Regions from separate parts of the Cryobacterium sp. M15 genome, predicted to be linked through region 2. Evidence: riboswitches for the same ligand, from Rfam matches in the RefSeq annotation. Region 2 holds a riboswitch; each other region holds the start of a gene.
The links. A riboswitch is a leader RNA that binds a small molecule or an ion and turns the genes downstream of it on or off. The one in region 2 is predicted to bind thiamine pyrophosphate.
Positions count from the first base shown of each region.

Region 1: linked by a shared signal. The riboswitch ahead of CXY83_RS13085 (ECF transporter S component) and the one ahead of thiD (bifunctional hydroxymethylpyrimidine kinase/phosphomethylpyrimidine kinase) in region 2 are both predicted to bind thiamine pyrophosphate.
Region 3: linked by a shared signal. The riboswitch ahead of CXY83_RS01220 (3-oxoacyl-ACP reductase) and the one ahead of thiD (bifunctional hydroxymethylpyrimidine kinase/phosphomethylpyrimidine kinase) in region 2 are both predicted to bind thiamine pyrophosphate.

Region 1 covers NZ_PJJW01000039.1:369,778-375,538, forward strand. The annotation lists gene CXY83_RS13070 (VIT1/CCC1 transporter family protein) at 1-325, shown strand, start outside; gene dinB (DNA polymerase IV) at 509-1,723, shown strand; gene CXY83_RS13080 (hypothetical protein) at 1,749-2,078, shown strand; gene CXY83_RS17470 (hypothetical protein) at 2,144-2,380, opposite strand; TPP riboswitch at 2,423-2,533, shown strand; gene CXY83_RS13085 (ECF transporter S component) at 2,565-3,224, shown strand; gene CXY83_RS13090 (ABC transporter ATP-binding protein) at 3,228-4,757, shown strand; gene CXY83_RS13095 (energy-coupling factor transporter transmembrane protein EcfT) at 4,754-5,548, shown strand; gene CXY83_RS13100 (AAA family ATPase) at 5,541-5,761, shown strand, end outside.
Region 2 covers NZ_PJJW01000036.1:119,909-125,669, forward strand. The annotation lists gene thiO (glycine oxidase ThiO) at 1-1,093, opposite strand, end outside; gene thiE (thiamine phosphate synthase) at 1,137-1,781, shown strand; partial or broken gene thiD (bifunctional hydroxymethylpyrimidine kinase/phosphomethylpyrimidine kinase) at 1,850-2,695, opposite strand; TPP riboswitch at 2,678-2,777, opposite strand; gene CXY83_RS08110 (glycoside hydrolase family 38 C-terminal domain-containing protein) at 2,921-5,761, opposite strand, start outside.
Region 3 covers NZ_PJJW01000024.1:40,035-45,795, reverse strand. The annotation lists gene CXY83_RS01235 (multicopper oxidase family protein) at 1-596, opposite strand, end outside; gene CXY83_RS18300 (hypothetical protein) at 967-1,095, opposite strand; gene CXY83_RS01230 (hypothetical protein) at 1,702-2,082, shown strand; gene CXY83_RS01225 (RNA polymerase sigma factor) at 2,152-2,490, shown strand; TPP riboswitch at 2,763-2,863, shown strand; gene CXY83_RS01220 (3-oxoacyl-ACP reductase) at 2,920-3,684, shown strand; gene CXY83_RS01215 (LLM class flavin-dependent oxidoreductase) at 3,698-5,014, shown strand; gene CXY83_RS01210 (ABC transporter ATP-binding protein) at 5,011-5,761, opposite strand, start outside.

The DNA.
Region 1 (5,761 bases), on a different contig from region 2:
CTCCGCCGTCAGCCCGCAGGCCCCCACGCATGACGAACACGAGGCCATCGGCACCGGAACCGGAGCGGCCCTGTCGAGTTTCTGCTTCTTCGCTTCGGGGGCGCTGCTGCCAGTGCTGCCCTACCTGTTCGGCATGAGCGGCTACGCGGCTATCATCGTCGCCACCATTCTTGTGGGCGTCGCCCTGTTGGCCACCGGCGCAGTCGTCGGCCTGCTCTCTGGCGGTCCGCCGCTGAAGCGTGCGCTGCGACAACTCGTGATCGGCCTGGGCGCGGCCGCGGTCACGTACCTGCTCGGGCTGGTTTTCGGCACGACGCTCGGCTAGCTGCCCGATAAAACGTGTCGTCCCGTCGCATAACTCCTGCAGATTGCGTGACGTGATGCACGGCTTCCGCGAAAAGACGCGGTCGCGACATTTTTCAACAGTGAATTGCAGGAGTTATGCCCTGGAATTGTATTTTCCCTCTGTCAGTAGTGCATATGAGCCGGATCGGGTTAGGGTTTTTCGGTGGGCAGACAGGATGGCAGCGGGCGGCAGATTTCGGCGGACGACGTCGACGACCGTTCGGCGACGGTGCTGCACGTTGATCTGGACGCGTTCTTTGTCTCGGTCGAGTTGCTCTCTCACCCTGAATTCGCGCATCTGCCGGTGATCGTCGGCCACCGCGGCGGCCGTTCGGTCGTCACGGCGGCCAACTACATCGCTCGAAAATACGGTGTGAACTCGGCCATGCCCATGTCGCTCGCGTTGCGCCAGTGCCCGAACGCGATCGTACTCGAGCCGCACATGGGACAGTATCGAGACTTTTCCACCCGAGTGATGAGTATCTTCGACGACGTCACGCCACTGGTGGAACGGCTGGGCATCGACGAAGCGTTTCTTGACGTTGCCGGCGCGACTAATTTGTTCGGTTCACCGGCTGTGATCGGCGAACTCATCCGCGCCCGCGTGTTCGCCGAAACCGGTCTCGTCTGCTCCGTCGGCGCGGCGTCGACCAAGTTCGTCGCCAAACTTGCCTCCGGCCTGGCCAAACCCAACGGTCTGCTCGTCGTGCCGGCCGACAAGACGGTGGAGTTTCTGCATCCGCTGCCCGTGACCGCACTCTGGGGCGTGGGGTCCGCTACTGAGCAGATGCTGACGCGCCTCGGCCTGAAACTCATCGGCGATATTGCCCGCACGCCCTTGGACGTGCTGAAAAAAACACTGGGGGAGGCCTCCGGTGTGAAGCTGTTCGAACTGTCCTGGGGGCGTGACCCACGCTCGGTAACGGTCGAGCGGGAAGAGAAGAGCGTCGGCCACGAGGTGACCTTTGAACACGACGTGACCGACATCGACCGACTGCACAGTGAGTTGCTGCGGCAGTGCGACCTTGTAGCGGCACGGCTGCGGCGCAGCGATCTCGTGGCACGGCGCGTGGCACTCAAGCTGCGCTACACAGACTTCAGTACCGTTACCCGGTCGCGCACCCTCGCTGAACCGAGCAATGTCGGCCGGCGAATCTATGAGGAAGCAGTCGCTGCCTTCGACCTGCTGGCCGCGTCGGGTATTCGGGTGCGACTGATCGGGGTGCGGGCCGAGCAGCTCGGTCCAGCGTCGGGATCGGTTGGCTTATGGGATCCCGACGAGGACTGGCGCGGGGCCGAGCTGGCAGTCGATTCCGTGACCGAGCGATTCGGGGCGGGAACAGTGCGTTCGGCCTCCTTCTTCAAGCCTCGCCCATAAGGCACGAGTCGGCTACCCTGTTGGAATGACCAGCCTCCCGGAAAAACTCGCAGAAACCTTCCGTTCCGCCGGTGTGAAATCGGCTTACGGTGATCCCGTGCAAATTGACGGCGTCACCCTCATACCGGTGGCGCTCAGCTATTACGGTTTCGGTGGCGGTGATGCCGGCGAAGGCGGTGCTGTCGGATCCGGTGGGGGCGGCGGTGGCGTATCGCTGCCGATCGGTGCCTATGTCAAGTCGGGCGGCACCGCTCGGTTTGAGCCGAACGTCATCGCCCTGCTCGCCGTCGGTGTGCCATTCCTTCTGGTCGCCGGGCGCGCCCTGGCCCGAATAATCCGAGCCCTCAAGAAGTAGCCCCGCTCTTTGGACGGGGCCTGGGCCCGGGCCGCAGGCCCAGTCTATAAACTCGGCCCGGTTCCTCAGGTGGGCCCGGGCGAGCGGCGGGGGCGACGAGCAGAACGGATACGGCGGGGCCGGCGCGGCCGGCGCGCGAACCGACGGCGCGCCCACCGTGGCACCCTGAGTCGCAGCCAGGGCGGAAAGTGCCACGGGCTGCTTACCGGCAATCCCCGGGCGATGCGCCGACGCCGCGTCAGGAACCGACGCATCAGCAGGAGATACAGCGCCGCCAACACGAGCAGGATGCTGATACTCATGTCGTGATTCCCATGCCGCAAGTCTAGGCGGGGCGCTAGAATTGGCGGTATCACGGGAGTCCGGTACACCGGGCTGAGAGGAAGCTGACCAAGCTTCGACCGTCGAACCTGATCTGGATCATGCCAGCGCAGGGAGGCTTCTCGATCCCGTGCCCTGTATTCACCTACGGAAAGGGCACGAACAGTGCACGCTACAACGTCTTCACTCCGTCAGTCCACTCGCCAGGCTTCGAGGGCGAAGAAGCCCCGCAACTTTCGCTGGCGCGTGGTCGACATCGTCGTCGCGAGTGTCATCGGCGTTGCGAGCGGCGTCATCTTCTGGGCCTGGGGCCTGGCCTGGTCCCCGCTCAGTGCGATCCTCGCGTTCACGCCCGGCCTCGAGGGTCTCCTCGCCGGTGGCTGGCTGTTCGCCGGAGTGCTCGGCGGTCTCATCATCCGAAAGCCCGGCGCAGCCGTGTACACCGAGGTCGTCGCCGCTGTCGTGTCGATGCTGATCGGCACCCAGTGGGGATTCTCCACGCTCATCTGGGGCGTCGTCGAAGGCCTGGGCGCCGAAATCATCCTCGCGCTATTCCTCTATAGCAACTGGCGACTCGGCGTCGCCCTTCTCGCTGGCGCGGGCGCCGGCGTGGCAGTAGGTCTGCTCGACACGACCTTCACGAGCTATGCGGCATTGGATTTCGGCTACAGGGTCGTCTATTTCGTATCCGCTGTCGTGTCGGGCACCGTGCTGGCCGGCCTGCTGTCCTGGCTGGCCGTGCGCGGCCTGGCCCGCACCGGTGCGCTGAGCCGGTTTGCTGCCGGTCGGGAAGGGTCGCGAGCACCCTCCGCCGCGATCAGCTAGCGGATGTTGGACACCCCGCCGTTCCCGGCCGGTCACGGCGCGCAGATCCGCGCCGTACAGATTCGAGCCCGCGACTGGGGCTGGCGCCACGCCGGGCGCCACAATCAGGCGGTGTCCGGGCTGGACCTGCAGGTCACGCCCGGCGAGCGGGTTTTGCTGCTCGGTGCCAGCGGTGCCGGCAAGAGTACCCTCATGCACGCGTTGGCCGGAGTGCTCGGCGATGTCGAAGACGGCGACGAGACCGGCAGCCTGCTCATCGACGGTCGCCGCGCGGCCGAGGCGCGCGGGCGGGTCGGACTCGTGCTGCAGGATCCGGACTCCCAGGTCGTGCTGGCCAGGGTCGGAGATGATGTCGCATTCGGCTGCGAGAACCTCGCCGTCCCGCGCGCCGAGATCTGGCCGCGGGTGCGGCAGGCTCTTGCCGAGGTCGGCCTGGACCTGCCCCTCGACCACCCCACCTCGAGCCTGAGCGGCGGGCAGAAGCAACGCCTGGCTCTGGCGGGCGTGCTCGCTATGCGGCCGGGGCTGTTGCTGCTCGACGAACCGACCGCGAACCTCGACCCCACTGGTGTCATCGAGGTGCGCGACGCCGTTGTGCGCTCCCTCGATCATTCCGGGGCCACCTTTGTGGTCATCGAGCATCGGGTCGAGGTCTGGCAGGACGTCGTCGACCGCGTCATCGTGCTCGACCCGGCCGGCGGCGTGCTGGCCGACGGCCCCACCCGCGAAATCCTGTCGAGGCAAGGTGAGCGATTGGCGCAGGCCGGCGTCTGGGTACCAGCCCTGCCCCCCCGGTTTCCGACGCGCTCTCCAATCACTTCGGTGCAGACCCTGCTGCGGGCCGAGGGGCTCGCGGTGGGTCGCGTTCCGTTTGGACGGCGTGCGGCATCCGTTGTCGCCGCTGGCATCACCCTCAACCTGCGGGCCGGCACCGCCACCGTTGTGACCGGCCCCAACGGCGCCGGAAAATCTACCCTCGCCCTCACGCTGGCCGGACTGCTGAAGCCGGCCGGGGGAACGCTGCAGGCAAGTGACACGTTTGCGGCCGGTATCGTTTCTGAGCCGCACCGCTGGCGTTCCCAGCAGCTGCTGACCCGCATTGGAACCGTCTTTCAAGACCCGGAACACCAATTCCTGGCCGCGACGGTGCGGGCCGACCTGCAGATCGGCCCGCGCGCCCTCGGGCTCAGCCAGGCCGAACAGACCAGCCGCGTCGACGAGCTGATGCACCGGCTGCGACTCGATCATCTCGCCGACGCCAACCCGTTCACCCTGTCGGGTGGCGAGAAGAGGCGGATGTCCGTCGCCACCGTTCTCGCGACCCGTCCTCGCCTGCTCGTGCTCGATGAGCCGACCTTCGGGCAGGATTCTCGTACCTGGCAGGAACTCGTGACCCTTCTGGCCGAGCTGCTCGATGAGGGCATCGCGCTCGTCGCGGTCACCCACGACGCCCAGTTCGTCAACGCTCTCGCGGACGAGGAATACCGAATTGGTATGCCTGACCCGATCCGGCTCGGGACGGGAGCGCCATGAGCCTGCTGACCCCGACGATCCGCCCGAGCGTCGTCGCCCGACTCAACCCGGTCGCCAAGCTCGCAGTTGCCCTGATCGTGAGCTGTGCGCTGCTGCTCTCGATCGACTGGGTCTCGGCCGGAGTCGCCCTGCTGCTCGAGGCCGGACTTTTGCTCTGGTGCGGCCTGAGCGCCCGACAATTTTGGCTGCGAACGGCACCGGTCTGGATTGCGGCCCCGATGGCTGCGATCACGACGGTGCTCTATGGCGAAGACTCCGGCGCGCTGCTGTGGCAGTTCGGATTCATCTCGGTGACCGAAGGCTCAGCCCAGCTCGGCCTGGCCATCGGGCTGAGGGTGCTCGCCATCGGTCTGCCCGGTATCGTGCTACTCGCCACGACGGATCCGACGGACCTCGCCGATGGCCTCGCCCAGGTGCTGCGGCTGCCCGCGCGGTTTGTGCTCGGCGGTTTGGCTGGTCTGCGACTCGTAGGTATGTTCATCGAAGACTGGCACTCGCTCACGCTTGCCCGTCGAGCCCGCGGGGTCGGCGATGGCGGTGGACCGCGCGGCGCCGCTCGCCGGTTCTTCGGCCCGGCCTTTTCCCTGCTCGTCATTTCGGTGCGTCGGGGCAGTAAACTCGCCACGGCCATGGAGGCGCGCGGATTCGGCAGCGACGAGCCCCGCACCTGGGCACGACCGTCGCGGGTCCGAGCGGCCGACGCGGTCCTGGTCGGCATCGGATTCGCCATTGCCGGTATCGCCATTGGCGTTGCGGTGTGGGCTGAAACCTGGAGCTTCATTCTTGCCTGATACCGATAGCAGAAAGGCCGTACACGACGATATGGTCTTGCTGGCGCCGTTACTGCAGGCCGTGGCCGCTGCCGGCCCGAACCCCGTGGTGCTCATCGACGGTCCTAGCGGTGCGGGGAAGAGCACCCTCGCGGACGCATTGAGAAGGCACTGGCCTGGCCCGCACACCCCTCAACTGGTGCGGATGGACGACATCTATCCCGGCTGGGACGG
Region 2 (5,761 bases):
TGAGCAGTACACCGTGACGAAAGAATCCGGTGGCAATGATGAGGCCGGCGATGTCACCGTTTGAACACCCGACGCGGCCGAGGAACGGTGCATTGTCCGGCGTTCCCGGACGAGCCCGAGCGGTCGTTTCGATCAGCTCCAGCTCGCTGACCGCCGGCACCAGGGCCTGTGCATCACGCAACAGCTGGTAGACGCCGCCGGCCGAGACCACGCCCGAGCCGTCTTCGCGCTGGGTGGCTCCGATCACGAGCGTTCCGTCGGTGCGCGGAACCAGGTAGACCGGCACCCCGTGCACCAACCCGCGCACCGTGCAGGTGAGTAGCGGCCGAAGGTGCTCGGGCACCCGCAATCGAAGTACGTCCCCGTACACCGGGCGCAGCGGCAGGCGCAGGTGCTCGGGGAGCCCGTCCAACTCGCCCGCCCAGAGCCCATTGGCCACGACCACCTCATCGGCCTGGATCGAGCTGCCGTCAGCCAGGGCGACGCCGGTAACGCGCGAGGAGGCATCCGTTGCATCGGCGTGCAGTAATCCACGCGCACGCACCCGAATCACGGCGTCCTGGCCGTTGGGCGCGAGGGCGGCGAGCGCGAGCTGGATGCGCTCGGTGAGCCGTCGCGGGTCGACCTGGTGATCTTGTTCCACCAAAAAAGCGCCGGAGACCTGGGGGCTCAGCAGCGGTTCAAGCACCCGCGCTTCGCGCACGGTGAGGGGCTCGACACCCAATCCATTGGCCACCTGCACAGCACGCAGGTCGACGAGGGCTTGCCGGTCGGCCGCGTCCGCGCCCACGTTCAGCGTTGTCGTTCGCTGGTATCCGGTAGCGTCGCTATCGGTTCCGAGCGAGTCGATGAAGTCGGGATACAACTTCGAGGACGCGAGCATGAGATCAAGCAATGCCTCTTCCCGATAGTGCAGTTCGCTCACCGCGGCGAGCATTCCGGCTGCAGCGAAGGTGGCGCCGCCGGCCGGGTCGGGGTCGATGACGACCACGCTACGGCCGGAATGCGCCAGCGTCCAGGCGATGCCGAGCCCGATGACGCCGCCGCCAATGACGGCAACATCAACTGTTCGCTGCGCTTCCCGCTCACTCATGGTGTGCACCGATGCCACGGCAGCGCCCCTTAGGGTTGGTCGCATGGACCCCATCACCGCCCGGCTGTATCTCTGCACCGATGCCAGAAAAGATCGCGGCGATTTCGCCGACTTCGTGGATGCCGCCTTCGCCGGCGGGGTCGACATCATCCAACTGCGCGATAAGAACATCGACGCGGCCGAGGAACTTCACTATCTCGAGGTTCTGCACACGGTCGCCGACCGTCACGCCCGGCTCTGGGCGGTCAACGACCGAGCGGATATCGCCGGCCTCTCCGGCGCGCCGGTTTTTCATGTCGGCCAGACTGACCTGCCGCTGCCTGCCGCCCGCACACTGCTCGGCACGGCTGCGCGGATCGGCCTGTCCACCCACACCATCGAGCAGGTGGATGCCGCCGTCACCGCCGATAACCTCGACTATTTCTGTGTCGGTCCGGTCTGGGCTACGCCAACGAAACCTGGCCGCGCTGCGGTCGGAATAGACCTGCTGCGTTATGCGGCCGCGCAGAGCGCTACCGTCGGCAGCCTGCGCCCCTGGTTCGCCATCGGCGGCATCGACCTCGGCAACATCGACCAAGTCGTCGACGCCGGCGCCACCCGGGTAGTGGTGGTGCGCGCGATCACCGACGCCGACGACCCGACGGATGCCGCTCAGCGTCTGCTCGCCAGCCTCCCGCCACTCGGCTAGTCCCACCGACCGTACCGCGTTCATCGCACGCCTGCGGTCAGAGTGGATACTGCTGTTGCACGGGCGAACAGCTGATGAAAGTGGTGAATCGGGCCATTTCCCTGGCCGACCTCGAGGTCGTCGGCGTGGGCCAGGGCGTCCTGGAGCCAGTCTTTGACCTCGACGAGGGACTGCGCCCAGTCACCGGTTCTCGCCTGCACCGTGGCCATGGCCGAGGAGAGCGAGCATCCGGTGCCGTGCGTGTTCCTGGTGCGGATACGTGGCAACGCGACCTCGACCACGCTGTGCGACAGTAACCCCTGGGTGTTGACCAGGGCATCCGGGCAGCTGGTTTCGTTGAGATGGCCGCCCTTGACCAGAACGGTGACACCGGTGCGAGCAGACAACCTTCCGCCCTGCTCCAGGGCCTCCGCCCAGGTGGCCGCCGGGTGCTCTGCAAGCAGAACAGCCAGCTCGGGAACATTGGGCGTGACGAGATCGACCTGAGGGATCAGGTCGCGCAGCGCTTGCTCGGCTGAGCGGTCAAGTAGCCGGTCACCACTCGTTGCCACCATCACCGGGTCGAGCACCACCACGGGCGGTCGACACTCCATGAGCCAGGAGCGCACCTCGGTAATGACGTCGAGTTGCGCGAGCATGCCGATCTTGACGGCATCGATGGTTACATCGTCGCTCACGGCGTTCAATTGTGCGCGCAGAAAAGCCACAGGCGGGGTGTGCACCGAGCGCACCCCGCGCGTATTCTGCGCGACCAGAGCACTGATGACCGCCATGCCGTAGCCGCCGTTGGCCGCAATGCTCTTCAGGTCGGCTTGAATCCCGGCGCCGCCGGTCGGATCGGTTCCGGCGATACTGAGAATTCGAGGCGTTTGCCGCAGCGCGAGCTGGGAGGTTTGACCAGTCATCCGTGACATTCCTTCGCTAGTACTAACTAGACAGGTTCGACGGGTATTGATCTCAGCACGCACACTATGTGCGGCACCCCGTGTCAAGGATCACCCTATACGCGCGCGCATTCAGCGCACAACCGCGCACGCGATCACCCTGGAGCAGGCCTATGCGCCGTCGGCTCTGCGACCGCTCAACGACTGGCTGCACAAAGTATTCCGCAGATAGTCACGCCAACGACGGGAGCCTGCCTACGAATGGTGGCGCAGGCTCCCCTCGCCCTCTTTGGCAGAACGGGCAACTCGCAGGGTGATGATCTGGAAAGCGCGCAGCACCAATCGACCACCAGCATCGGTTGTCGACTGCACTGCTACAGAGGCGACAGTGCGTTCGAGCAGATCGGTCTCGACGATTTCTGAGACAGTGAAGCCGAAGCTGACAGTGCCCGTGGAGCGCGAACCGCTCGCCTCGTACAGTCGCACGATAAGGTCACCGGAACGATCTTCGGCCAGTTTTACGGCTTCGACCACGATCGATGGGCACTCGCTCACGACTACCGGCGTTACGGCCGCGCCGACCACATCGCGCAGCGGCAGGTTGATCCGGTAGCCCTGCGCCGCAGCTTCGAGTACGTCTGGCGTCAGACTGATCGAGGTGCGAAGCGTGTGCACTCCTTGATCCGCAGTTGGGTCAGGGAACGTCGGCGCACGCAGCAGTGATTCCCGCACAGTCGTGGTCGTCCCTCCCCCGACTCGAGTAGTGCGGCTGATGTCATGCCCATAGGTTGAGTCGTTGGCAATCGCAATCCCGAAGCCCGGCTCCCCGACGAAAACCCACCGGTGTGCGCAGGTCTCGAAGCGAGCAGCATCCCAGGACGTGTTGACGTGGGTCGGCCGATAAATGTGGCCAAACTGTATTTCAGACGCAGCGCGGTCAGCGTGCACGTCGAGCGGAAAAGCCAACTTCAACAATTTTTGACGCTCATGCCAGTCAACCGTCGTCACGATGTCCAGGCTCGGCTGGTCACCGAGTACGGTCAGATCCTGCTGAACGGATGACCCCCCGAAGCGCCGCGTCACGCGCACCGTGACCAGCCCTGCACTCTGCACGAGTACCTTGACTTCTTCTGCTTCCAGAAGTTCCACGCCGTTCCGGTCGTAGTGCTCGTCGATGTCCCACGCGTCCCACTGCGTCGGGGTATCCCGAAAAAGTTGGAGCACATTGCCCGCTTGCCCCGCGGGCACGGCTTCTCTTCCGCTCACGCGGTCTACCAAGGAAATGAGGAGCCCACGTGCATCGATGGATGCCCGCACGACGTCGTTCTCGAGCACGAACGCCCCATCGGCCTGATGAAGGCGCACGGCTCCGGTTGGTATCCGCGACGCAGCAGACAGGGCAGGCACTCCCGCCACCGGGAACGGTGACGCATTGAAGCTCACCGGCGTCGCATCCGTTTGCGCCGAGGAAGCGAGCGCCGCCACGGATGTCGCGATCAGGTCTTCGAGATCGATTCGCACGGTCTCGTAGGCCGCTTCGGCAACCTGATGCACCCACGCGATAGAGCTTCCGGGCAGAATATCGTGAAATTGATTGAGCAACACGGTCTGCCAGGCAGCAGCCAGTCGTTCGTAGGGATAGTCAGCGCCCATATAAAAGTACGCCGTTGATGCCCAGAGCTCGGCCTCCCGAAGCAGGTGCTCGCTGCGACGGTTTCCGGATTTGGTCCTGGACTGCGATGTGTAGGTACCACGGTGAAATTCCAGGTAGAGCTCCCCCGACCACACGGGCGGGTTGGCATACGTCGCCTCCGCCTCCTCGAAGAACGCCCGCGGGCTGGCCATACGCACGGTCGGTGAACCCTCGAGCGAACGCGTGCGCTCCGCCGCTGCGAGCATCTCCCGATTGGGCCCACCGCCACCGTCTCCAAAACCGAACGGTACCAGCGACACGTTTGACGCACCCTTCTCGGAGTATTGGCGTTGAGCCCGGGCCAATTCTTCCCCCGATAACAATGAGTTATAGGTATCGACCGGAGGAAAGTGGGTGAAGACCTGGGTGCCGTCAATTCCCTCCCAAGCAAAGGTGTGGTGAGGCATGGTGTTGGTTTCGTTCCAACTGATTTTTTGGGTGAGGAAGTATTTCGATCCCGCCGCGGTCACGATTTGCGGGAATGCCGCCGTGTATCCAAACGAGTCCGGCAGCCAGATTTCGAGGGGTTCGATGCCGAACTCCTGCATGAAGAAAGCCTTGCCCACGAGCAGCTGCCGAGCCAGCGATTCCCCGCTGGGCATGTTGGTGTCGGATTCGACCCACATACCGCCCACCGGAACGAAGCGGCCCTCGAGTGCGCGCGTCCGGATGCGTTCAAACAGTTCCGGATAGTGCTGCTTCATCCATGAATACTGTTGCGCCGACGAACAGGCGAAGATGAAGTCGGGGTCTTCATCCATCAGGTGCAACACGTTTGAAAACGTGCGCGCACACTTGCGAATGGTTTCACGCACCGGCCAGAGCCAGGCCGAGTCGATGTGGGCGTGCCCGACAGCGATGACTCGGTGGGCGCTGGCGTAGGCGGGTTGCGCCAGAAGGGGCGCCAGTAAAGCGCGGCCACGGGATGCCGTGCCACTCACATCCTCGGGGTCCATTTGGTCGGTCATTTTTTCCAGCGCCCGAAGAATCTCAGCGGTACGCGGTAGGTCAGGGCTCAGCTGTTCCATGAGTCCAAACAGTGTCCACACGTCTTGGTCCAGTTTCCACACTTGGGTGTCGAGCAAAGCAACGTCCATGCGGCGCAGGCGGTAGATCGGTTCGATACCCGCCGTAGCCTTGTCACCCACGAGTGTCGGCTGAAAGCCCCAGTCACTTCCCACGTCGGGGTTGGACGCGGCTTCAATGTAGATATCAACCTGCTCTCCCGGCTGGGCGATCAGCGGCACATAGTTATTGAACGGCTCCACCGCTTTCACGATGTGCCCCTGCGGGGTGAAGACCAGACCTTCCGCCTGGAACCCGGCCTGACCAGACAGAAAACCGAGGTCCACGATGACTTCCGTGCGCGTGTGGAGGTCGTGAAACCGAGACCAGTCGGAGGG
Region 3 (5,761 bases), on a different contig from region 2:
CAGGCGTTCACGACGCGGAACCGGTAGACGCGCTTCTTGACCTTCATGACCGGCCACGGCCTGCCGTTGACCAAAATCACATCGCCCCAGAGCCCGGAGTGGTCACTGTCATCAAAACCGAGCGATCCATCGACGGCGAACATGGCGTCATTAATGGTCAGGGCTACGTCGAATTCTCCCTGGGGAAGGAGCGCCCGTTCCAGCGGATCGTGCAGGTGGTACTGCGCGGCCAGGCCGGAGTAAACGTTGATCGCGGTGTGATGCACCGCATGATCGTGGTACCACAAGGTGCGGGCCGGTTGGAAATTGGGGTGGCGGTAGTCCTTGCGAAATCCCGGGTTCGTAATGTCATTTGCGTAGCCGTCATATTGTGGCAGCGAGGCGGATCCGTGCAGGTGCGTGGACGTGTAGAGCGGGTGACCGTCGAACGGATGCTTGGCAGGGAGCTGGTTCCGCACGCGCAGCACAGCCTTCGTCCCCTGTTCGACGCTGATGGTGGGGCCAGGAAAAATACCGTTGTACCCAAGAATTGGGGTCTTCAGCCGGGGAAGGATAGCAGCGGTGGCCGCCACCTCCGCGACAGTGAAATACTGCACGGGCGCCCCATCAACGGGATCAATACCCGATCGATCAGGCCGCAAAATGGGCGCCTGAACGAACGGTGTTTGATACGGTCGGGGCAATTCACTTGGAGCAAGAGCGCTCGCGGCTCCTGCTTCCGCATTCCGCAAAGGCAGCGTCAACAAACCCACTCCCACCGCTCCTGCACCACCTAATAACAAAACCTGTCGCCGAGAAATAGTCATGCTTTCAATCCTTTTATATGCTGTTGGATTCAGAACGGTATAACGCATCGGGGCGGGTGACTATGGATCTTTTCTTACAGAAGTGTGACGTCTGGAGCCGGGAGAAAATCAGGCTTTGTGGCTGTTCTCTGGTGCCAAAGCAATAGCTTCATCATGAAATTCAGATAACCAAGGTGGCCCGAATGGTTTCGCCCTGTGCGGCGGTCTGTCTGACCGGGGACGACCATGGTGCCGTGGGAATCGTCAGGCCCAAACCCTCGATCGAGTACTGCGCAGCGGTAAATTTCAAGCCTTGAGGCTCCAGCGCCGTCACCCCGACGACCACCCGCACCCGGTGGATTACCGGGGAATCTTTCCAAGCAACTCCGCTGCAGGCTCGGCCAGCATCCAACCGTGACCCACCAATGAGTCCACGTCGATAATGCGCGCCACGCCCCCATCAGCAGTGACCACAGATACTCCCAGCGGCGTGCGGAGCTCCGTCCTGCTGATGGAGAGAACAATGACCACTGCGACTCCGAGCAGCAAGAGAAGAAACGAACTTACTGCCACCAAACGGCCCCGGTGCTATCAACGCCGACTGAGAAGAGAACCAGTATTGCCAACAGTTTCAAGCGGTCAATGCAACAATTGCATAACATTATGACCGTATCGCCCAGGAATTTAGAATTTGTTACATGGTTTGTCAGACGGTCTGCGTGGTGCGAAAGATCACCGTGCAAGCCAAAGCGACGTGAATTAATCCTGTTCTGCGGATTCTGAAACCGTGGCTTCTTAGTCGCAGTGGTCATTAACGTTATCTCGACAGCTATGTGACCGATTTCTTGTCTATCAATTGTCTTGACATGCCCCATTGAGATCGCATAGATTTTAAGCGCTGCCCTGGACCTTGTCAGTGGATTCAATTACCACGTCTGGGGAGTCCCTTGTCTGCAGTTACTATTCGATCGTTCCGGCCCGCATCGTGACCGACGCCGAGACGGAGCCGCGTTCTCCGGAAAGCAGTATTGGCGGTCATCTGCTACTCGAACGGGTGGCCGCGGGTGACGCACTCGCCTTCGGCTCCTTGTATGACGCCTTCGTCGCCGACACCTATGCAATCTGCCTGAATAAGTGTGCAAACCCGTTACTGGCCGACAAAGCCATGGCAAAAACATGGATCTTCATATGGAGTCACGCCGCCGCCCTCAACGAACAGGCGGGTTCAACGAAATTCATCGTGCTATCTGCTACTTGGACCGTCACCTCGCAGGGCGGCAGATACTTTCCCAGCTGATTACCGGACAGTCAGGGTGATGCATTCCTTCCCCATTCTGAGACTTCTTATGCGTCTGGTCGGATTCTGGTGGACCGTGCTGTTGACGGCGATGTTCGAGCGTTCGAGGTGCTCGTACGGCGGCACGGGCCACTGATACGCATGTACATCATGCGCATCTTGGGCGCAAAAAGCGAGGTGGACGACGTCGTCCAAGAAACATTCATCACGGCATGGGCGAAACTGCCGAATCTAGAGAACCCTGCTGTGGTCAGGACACGGCGTCGGCGCGGCTCATTCGTGGGGGCAACCCGCATAAAGACGGTCCTCGAGTGCTGGGCACTGCTCACTCTTGCCTACTGTTTAGGTGGCCGTTCAGGCTGTCAGGTGCTTTGCGCGGCCGTGAGCGCCTTGGCCTTGCCCCGGTGAGTGGACACCTCACAAAAGAGAATGTTCTTAGCCTGGCGCAGCCACCGGAGCCCCCGTGTCGATCGTGTGCACCGACGGATGCTGAAGCAGACTGACGGTATCGGTGAGCCGGCCCGAGGCGATGGTGGCGTATAGGGCCCGCTGCTAGTCCGAGTCCGTAAATAACGGAGTTGGCGCTGAGCCCTGCAACGACAAAGTCGACCAGCGCGGCAGTTGATGAGTTCAGGCTTGGGACGCGAATTTGCCGGTACCGGCGGTTGCGTATACTCGGTCCCAGCGACACGGGGTGCCGACTGGATGACGGTCGGCTGAGATGACACCCGTTGAACCTGATCTAGTTCGAACTAGCGAAGGGATGTCACGGAGAATTTCGTGTACCAGAGTGGTGCCGAATCTCGTCCTTTCGCCTTACCTAAGGTGAAGAAAATCATGCAAATAGCAGAACAGATTGTCCTGGTCACCGGCGGTGCACGCGGCTTGGGTACAAGCATCGTGCACGCTTTCGCGGCTCAGGGCGCCCGGGTGGTCATTAACTATCGCAACAGCGCCGCAGCGGCGGAGACCCTGGCTGCCAGCTACGGCCCTGAACACGCTTTTGCTGTGCGGGCCGACGTCACCGACCGAGCCCAGGTCGCGGCAATATTCACGCAGGCTCAGGCACATTTCGGGGCCACCGTGACGACGGTGGTCAATAACGCGTTGGCCGATTTCCAATTCAACGGCGATGCCCGCTCCGGCGCTGCCGACATCAGTTGGGACGAGTTTGAGGCGCAGTTCTCTGGCAGTGTCCGCGGTGCCCTGAACACGACCCAGCAGGCGCTGGCCGGCATGCGCGAGGCCGGGTTTGGCCGCATTATCAACATCGGCACGAACCTATTCCAAAACCCGGTGGTGCCGTACCACGACTACACGGCCTCCAAGGCCGCACTGCTCTCGTTGACCCGCACCCTTGCCTCAGACCTTGGCCCGCACAACATCGCGGTGAACATGGTCTCCGGGGGGCTGTTGCGCACCACGGATGCCAGCGCAGCCACCCCCGAGGACGTGTTCGACTTCATTGCCGCGTCCACCCCGCTGCGCAGGGTGACAACCCCCGCCGAATTTGCCGATGCGGTACTTTTTTTTGCTTCCCCCTGGGCGCGGTCGGTCACCGGGCAGAACCTGGTGGTCGACGGCGGCCTGGTGATGAACTAGGGGCGCGCCGCTCATGTCAGCTCCGCGCCAGCTTCACTTCAATGCATTCCTCATGGGTTGTGGCCACCACGGTGCCGCTTGGCGGCGGCCGCAGTCGCCCGCCGACCAGTTGGGAGACATCAGTTTCTATGAACGGCTCGCCCAAAGCGCTGAACGTGGCTTCTTTGACGCCGTGTTCTTCGCCGACGGGCATGCCGTCGGTGATGTGAGTACCGGCCCGCGGTGGTTTCTTGAGCCGTTGACCGCGATGGCCGCGATGGCGCGGGCGACGAGCCGCATCGGGCTGGTCAGCACCGTCTCGGCATCCTTTTACACGCCGTTCCACGCGGCGCGCATGCTTGCATCGTTGGATCACATCAGTAAGGGGCGCATCGGCTGGAACGTGGTCACCTCCATGTTTGACGCCGAAGCCCGCAACCATGGAATGGACGTGCTGCCCTCCCATGATCAGCGCTACAGCCGGGCAGCGGAGTTCATCGAGGTGGCACTGAAATTGTGGGATTCGTGGGAGGACGATGCTTTGGTCCTGGACCGCGGAGGTCTCTACGCTGACCCGACCCGGGTGCGAGCGATCGGCCACTCCGGCGAACACTTCCGGGTGGACGGTCCGCTGACGGTGCCGCGCCCGCCGCAAGGTCGACCGGTATTGTTCCAGGCTGGCGCCTCCGACCCTGGCCGGGCGCTGGCCGCCCGTTATGCCGAAGGAATCTATGCGGTGGCCTATGACCTCGCCAGCGGGCAGGAGTATTACCAAGATGTGAAGAAGCGCATTACCGAAGCCGGCCGCGATCCGGATGCGGTGTTGATCATGCCCGGACTCGTCACTTATGTCGGGTCCACACAAGCGCAGGCGCAGGCGAAGCAGGCGGAGGTCGACGCCCTCCTGCCGACCGAACAGTCGCTCGCGCAGCTGGGAACGTTCGTGCAACAGGATTGCAGTAACTGGGACTTGGATGCGCCGGTGCCGCCGCTGCCGCCGCTGGCAGGCTTCACCGGGCCGCAGGGCCGGTATGCGACCATCCTACGAATTATCCAGGCTGAGCAGCCCACGGTCAGGCAGTTACTGGGCCGGCTTGCCGCCGGCGGTGGGCATTGCACCATGGTCGGTACGCCGGAGCAGATCGCCGACCAAATCGAATTGTGGTTTCATTCCGGTGCCGCAGACGGCTTCAATGTCATGCCGCCGCTGCTGCCGGAATCCTTGGACGAGTTCGTGGACCGGGTGATCCCTGTGTTGCAACGGCGCGGTCTGTTCCGCAACCGCTACACCGCCGATACCTTGCGTGGGCATCTGGGGCTACAACGCCCCACGGTCGGCGCTGACGCTTAGGGTGCCCTGGACGAGCGGGTTTCCTCGTGCAGGGTCGCCAGGAGTGTGCGTTCGTATCCGGCGAACTCTGCTGAGGTGGTCATCGACAGCGCGCGCGGCCGTGGCAGGTCGATGGTCAGGTTCAGCCGCACGGATGCCGGCCGCGCACTGAGAACGACCACCCGGTCGGCGAGGTAGATCGCCTCACGGATGTCGTGGGTGATCAGCACCGCAGTCCAGGCGTTTTGGGACCACACCCCCTGCAACCAGGACTGCATGTCCGTGCGGGTGAGGGAGTCCAGAGCCCCGAAGGGTTCGTCCAGCAGCAGGACATCTCTGCCCTGCACCACGGTGCGCAGCAAGGCCGCGCGCTGGCGCATGCCCCCGGAGAGTTCGAAAGGATGTGCATCTTCAAAACCAGACAGGCCGAAGGCTGGAAAGAGACTGGCCGCCCGTGCTCGGGCGATCTTCTTAGTTTCTCCCGCAACCTCGAGGCCGAGGGATGTGTTCTCCAGAATGCTGCGCCAGGGGAACAACAAATCCTTCTGCGGCATATATGCGAAGTGTTCATGTTGACCGGTGACGACATCCCCGTCGACGAGAATCTCACCGGAACTGGCCGTCTCCAGGCCGGCCATGATGTTGAACATGGTGCTCTTGCCGCATCCGCTCGGACCGATCACGGCAACGAATTCACCCGGCTGCGCCGAGAAGGCGACGTCGTCGAGGACCGACCGTACCTGCCCGTGGCCGAGCGGAAACGACTTA